2 regions of the Marinilactibacillus sp. GCM10026970 genome follow, and region 2 is predicted to be linked to the other one. Evidence: predicted binding sites of a transcription regulator. Region 2 holds the regulator's gene; the other holds the start of a gene.

Region 1 (3,196 bases), on a different contig from region 2:
CTGTACGACCTTGCGCATCCGTTAAACGACCATCATCTAAAATTTGTAAGAACATGTGCAATACATCCGGATGTGCTTTTTCTACTTCATCGACTAAGATTAGGCTATATGGATTACGACGAATCTTTTCAGTCAATTGACCGGCTTCTTCATATCCAACGTAGCCAGGAGGGGAACCAATCAGTTTGGACGTGCTGTGTTTTTCCATAAACTCACTCATATCCAAACGAACATAAGAATCTTTGCTACCGAATAGTTCTAGAGCAAGGGTTTTAGCAAGTTCTGTTTTACCTACACCCGTTGGACCTACAAATAAGAATGATCCAATTGGTCTGTTTTTCTGTCTTAAACCAATACGGTTTCTTCTGATAGATTTTGCAACTTTTTCTACCGCATCATCTTGACCAATAACGTGTTTACGAAGAGAATCATCGAGATCTCTTAATTGCTCTTGTTCTTTTTCTTTCAGTTCACCGACTGGAATACCTGTTTTCTGTTCAATAATGTGCACCATATCTTTTTCAGTAATAACAGGTAGATCAGATTCTGGCGTTTGCTGATTCATCATTTCTTTGTGCTTCGTTACTTGATCACGGTAAAAAGCCGCTTTTTCGTAATCTTCTTGCTGAAGAGCAGATTGCTTTTGTTTTTCGGCTTCATTGATTTTTTCTTGAATCTCTTCTGGATCAATTGTGCGAATCGTTAAGTTCTTTTTAGATCCAGCTTCGTCCAGCAAGTCGATTGCTTTGTCTGGCAAGAAACGGTCTTGTATATATCGATGAGATAATTCAACCGCACTCTGGATAGCTTTATCTGTATAGTTAACGTGATGATAATCCTCATACTGTTTTTGAATACCTTTAAGAATCGTGACGGTTTCGTCAAGAGACGGTTCACTCACTCGGACCGGCTGCAAACGACGCTCTAATGCTGGATCTTTTTCTATTTTTCTGTATTCATTTAAAGTTGTAGCGCCCACCATTTGAAGCTCGCCACGAGCTAGTGCTGGTTTCAAGATGTTGCCGGCATCCATGCTGCTACCTTCGGCTGTTCCAGCCCCCACTAATTCATGAACTTCATCGATAAACAAGATAATGGAATCATCATCTCGTAACTCTTTGATTAATTGTTGCATACGTTCTTCGAATTGCCCTCGAATACCGGTGCCTTGAACAAGTGAAGCTACGTCTAATCGAATCACTTCTTTTTTCAATAACTTTTGTGGAACGTCATCATTAATGATCTTTAATGCGAGTCCTTCTACAATAGCTGTTTTACCGACACCAGCTTCTCCTGTCAGTACAGGGTTGTTCTTGGTTCTACGATTCAATATTTCAATAACCCGTTCAATTTCTTTGTCACGACCGATTACGGGGTCGATTTTTCCTTCTTTAGCCATTTGTGTTAAATCTACACCGTACTCTCCAAGAAGGCCGCCTCTACGGTTAGGATTTTGAGGAGGTTGCTGCCCGTTTCCTCTAAAATTTTGCTGAGTAGGGGGAGTCTGTGGATTTTGTGGACTTGCATTGTTTTGCGACAATGCTTTAAAAAGATCATCGAAGTTTCCGAAACCGAAAGGATCTTGTCCTGCGCCTTGATTCATTCTTCTTTGCTCCTCTTGTTGTTTAATTTCTCTATAACATTTCTGACATAAATCTATTTCTCGTTTTTTTCCGTTAACACTTGTCGTTAAATGAATTGTTGCATTGCGTTGCATGCATCTTTGACATATCATTTCTAGACACGACCTTTCTATTATTTATCATAATTACAGTATACTAGGATAGCAGCAAAAGGTCAGTTGGAAAGATTACCTGATTTTCAGCGATCAATGAATATAAAATGATTTCTTCGAATAGACATTGACCAATTTTGACCTATCGCTAACTTTTATTATACTCTGACCTATTTTGACTTTCAAGTGATAAATACCTCGAAATAGTAAAAAATAGTTGTAGGTAATTGAGAAAAGTGGTAATCTGTATAGGAAGAAAGGTAAAATTGACTTATTATGCCTAATTCTACTGTTTTTTGAGTATAATTTATGGTAAGGGTTGTTTTACTATTTTCAAAACTACTAAATTTGTAAAGGGGAAACTTACAATGGAAAAACGCAACTATAACGTAACTGCAGAAACAGGTATTCACGCACGTCCAGCAACATTATTGGTACAAACTGCGAGCAAATACAACTCAGATATCACTTTGGAGTACAAAGGTAAATCTGTGAACTTGAAATCTATCATGGGTGTTATGTCACTTGGTGTAGGTCAAGGCGCAGAAGTTACAATCTCTGCTGAAGGTGCAGACGAAACTGAAGCAATCGAAGGAATCGAACAAACAATCAAAAACGAGGGAATGGCTGAATAATGGCATCACAAGTATCTGGTATTGCTGCAAGTGATGGTATCGCTCAAGCTAAAGCATATCTTTTAGTAGAACCTGATTTATCATTTGAGAAAAAGACGATTTCAGATGTTGAATCTGAAGTAACGCGTCTTCAGGCTGCTATTGATACTGCTAAAGAAGAGCTTGCTAATATACGATCTATTGCTGCTGAGTCACTTGGAGAAGAAGAGGCGCAAGTCTTTGATGCACATACTATGGTGCTTTCTGATCCTGACTTGATAGAGCAAACAAACACTGTAATCAATGATGAAAAGGTTAATGCAGAAGCTGCTTTTCAAAAGACATCTGACATGTTCATTACAATGTTTGAAGGCATGGAAGATAACCCTTATATGCAAGAAAGAGCAGCGGATATCCGTGACGTGCGTAAGCGCGTAATGTCTCACTTGCTTGGTGTAAAACTTCCAACTCCTGCAACTATTGATGAAGAAGTCATTATCATTGCAGAAGATCTAACACCAAGTGATACTGCTCAGTTAAATAAAGAATTTGTAAAGGCTTTTGTGACAAATATTGGTGGACGCACTTCTCACTCTGCTATCATGGCTCGTTCGTTGGAAATACCTGCAATTGTAGGAACAAACAACATTACGGAACTTGTATCAGAAGGTGACTTTTTAGTAGTCGACGGAATGGAAGGCGATGTATTCATTAACCCTTCTGAAGATACTAAAAAAGCTTACAACGATAAAGCAGAAGAATTTGCTTCTTTAAAACTTGAGTGGGAACGCTTGAAAGACGAAAAAAGTGTCACAAAAGACGGTAAACATGTTGAGTTAGCTGCTAA
Region 2 (3,196 bases):
CGTTTAACCGTCATCCTGCATTTGTATATAGAAAATTTGACCCAGAGTATCACTATTACCTAACCCCCATCAAGAGAAAAGAAGAACTGCTTGAGCAGACAGGAATTGATATTTTATATGAAGTAGATTTCACTTCCAGCTTTGGTACTTTAGCACCACAAGAATTTGTGGATCAGTATATTGTAGGATGGAATGCTAAGGCAGTCGTAGCGGGGTTTGACTATACTTATGGTAAAGCAGACATTGCTAATATGGACAATCTAAGTCAGTTCGCTAAAGGTCGATTTGAAATTCATCAAGTACAAAAACAACTAGCTTCTGAACAAAAAATTAGTTCTACTCGTATCAGAAAATGTATTGTAGAAGGCAACATGGACGAAGCAAATGATCTTTTAGGCTATGTTTATGAAACTTCAGGTTTTGTAATCCATGGAGATGCTAGAGGACGCACAATTGGTTATCCGACAGCAAATGTTTTATCAGATCCAGATGTCTTTATGCCTAAAATTGGTGTGTATGCTGTTAAGATGTTTGTGGATGACGTTTGGCATGATGGAATGGCGTCGATTGGTTATAACCCGACATTTGGCTATAGAAAAGATATTTCTGTTGAAGTAAATATCTTCGATTATAAAAAAGAAATATATGGTGAAGATGTTCGAATTAAATGGGTTAAGTACTTGAGAGATGAAGTGAAATATGAATCCAAAGAAGGGTTGATTGATCAACTCATTCTTGATGAAAAAGAATCTAGAGCGATTTTATCAAAGGTCAAAATAAATCAAATTTAATAGTTGACAAGTTAAGGATCATTTGTTAAATTATAGTTGTGTTAGCACTCGGTTATGTCGAGTGCTAATTTAATGAAAGTGTTAAGATAGAAGACTTTTGGGTCTTTGCTATTAAATGATTGAAATTATAGATGTCTCTAGCGTGCTTAGGGAGATGATGCACATGTTGACAAAGAGACAGTTGGCTATTTTGGAGACAATCATCAGGATATACACAACAACAAGTATGCCTGTTGGTTCAAAAAGATTAGTCGACGAAACAAATATCGATGCGAGTTCTGCAACGATTCGGAATGAAATGAGTTATCTTGAGAAAATGGGCTTTATCGAAAAGACACATTCGTCTTCGGGTAGGGTACCTTCTTTGAAAGGTTATCGATTTTATGTCGATCATCTCATTCGTCCAAAAAAGGTCGAACAAGATCAGATTGTTATGATCAATAATACATTTGATAGTCATGTACGTCAGATGGATGATTTGTTTCATCAGTCCGCTCAATTATTGTCGCAGCTAACAAGTTACACAGCTTTCGTTCTTGGACCTCAAGGAAAGACAAGCAAATTGATTGGTTTCAGACTTGTGTTACTGAACCATCAACAAGTTATGGCTATCATTCAAACGGATACGGGTGCGATAGAAAACACAGTTTTCCAGATTCCTGAACACGTCAATGAGTCAGATATCGAAAAAGTGACGAACATTTTTAACCAGCATTTAGTGGGAAAATCGCTATATGAGGTTTATCAGAAACTTCAAAACGATATACCGCTGCTGGTCAACAAGTACGCTGCCACTGCTTCAGATATGTTGATGACCATTCAAACAGTCTTTGGTGAGTCGCAAGAAGAACGGCTGCATGTTTCAGGGAAAATGAATCTACTTGATTTCACTGAAAACATGGATAGAAAAAAATTGAAGTCTTTGTATGAATTGCTCGATAACGATCTGGATCTGAATACGATTTTAAGTCGTGTAACAGAAGATTTTGAAGTGAAGATCGGTAGTGAACTCAATCACGAATTGTTTGATGAATTCAGCTTAGTTACGGCTACTTACAAAGTAGACGGTCATGGGGATGGAATAATAGCTGTTCTTGGGCCGACAAGTATGCCTTACGACCAAACTTTTGGTGTATTAGAAGCATTCAGAAAGCAATTATCAGCTAATTTACTCAGATTTTATTTAGAATAATGTTTAAAGTGAGGGCTATATATGGAAGATAATAACGAAGAAATTTTAGATCAAGAAGTTGAAGCGACAGAAGATGAAACAGAGCAAGTTGAACTTGATCCAGTTCAAGAAGAACTTGAAAAAACAAAACAAGAATTAGAAGAAGTACAAGACCGTTATATCCGACTTCAAGCAGAACTAGCAAATATTCAAAAGAGAAACCAAAGAGAAAGAGAACAAGCTACTCGTTACCGTTCTCAGGACTTGGCAAAGCAATTGTTACCAGCATTAGATAATATGGAACGTGCATTAACCATTGAAGTTGAAGATGAAGCTGGCAAAAACTTGAAAAAAGGGATTGAAATGGTTGTGGAAAGCATCAATCATGCGCTTAAGTCAGAAGGCATAGAAGTCATTGAAGCTGAGGGCCAGCCGTTTGATCCAAACTTCCACGAAGCATACACTCAAGTGCCTGCTCAAGAAGGTCAAGACAGCAATGTTGTTGCACAAGTATTTGAAAAAGGATATAAATTAAATGACCGTGTTTTACGTGCGGCGAAAGTAACCGTAACACTTTAATTGTTAAAGTTATTTAAAAATAAAAATTTTAAAAAGCAAAGGTGAGATTATAATGGGTAAAATTATTGGTATTGATTTAGGAACAACAAACTCTGCTGTAGCAGTTCTTGAAGGTGGAGAATCTAAGATCATTCCTAACAAAGAAGGAAACCGTACGACTCCTTCCGTTGTTTCTTTTAAAGATGGCGAAATTCAAGTAGGGGAAGTTGCTAAAAGACAAGCAATCACTAACCCGAACACTGTGATTTCAATTAAACGTCACATGGGTGAAAACTTTAAAGTTGAAGCTGAAGGAAAAGAATATTCTCCTCAACAAGTTTCTGCTTTTATTCTTCAACATTTAAAAGCTTATGCTGAAGATTATCTTGGCGAAGAAGTAACAAATGCAGTTATTACTGTACCAGCTTACTTCAATGACTCACAACGTCAAGCAACTAAAGATGCAGGTAAAATTGCTGGATTAGAAGTAGATCGTATCGTTAACGAGCCGACTGCTGCTTCACTAGCTTATGGTTTAGATAAAGTAGATACAGATGAAAAAATTCTTGTATTCGACTTAGGTGGCGGAACATTTGATGTTTCTATCCTTGAATTAGGAGACGGGGTCTTTGAAGTATTATCTACTTCTGGAGACAACTTGCTAGGTGGGGACGAC

Evidence for each region. Region 2 encodes HrcA, which represses chaperone genes, less so after heat shock. Its sites were predicted from a motif close to TTAGCACTCNNNNNNNNNGAGTGCTAA; they were not measured.
Region 1: the regulator HrcA is predicted to act here: its motif matches at 1,902-1,928, upstream of ACFP65_RS06265 (ATP-dependent Clp protease ATP-binding subunit).

The regions. Positions count from the first base shown of each region.
Region 1 covers NZ_JBHSUL010000018.1:33,769-36,964, forward strand. Annotated here, with positions in the region: gene ACFP65_RS06265 (ATP-dependent Clp protease ATP-binding subunit) at 1-1,735, opposite strand, end outside; gene ACFP65_RS06270 (phosphocarrier protein HPr) at 2,104-2,370, shown strand; gene ptsP (phosphoenolpyruvate--protein phosphotransferase) at 2,370-3,196, shown strand, end outside.
Region 2 covers NZ_JBHSUL010000034.1:41,457-44,652, reverse strand. Annotated here, with positions in the region: gene ribF (riboflavin biosynthesis protein RibF) at 1-791, shown strand, start outside; gene hrcA (heat-inducible transcriptional repressor HrcA) at 955-1,983, shown strand; gene grpE (nucleotide exchange factor GrpE) at 2,005-2,541, shown strand; gene dnaK (molecular chaperone DnaK) at 2,594-3,196, shown strand, end outside.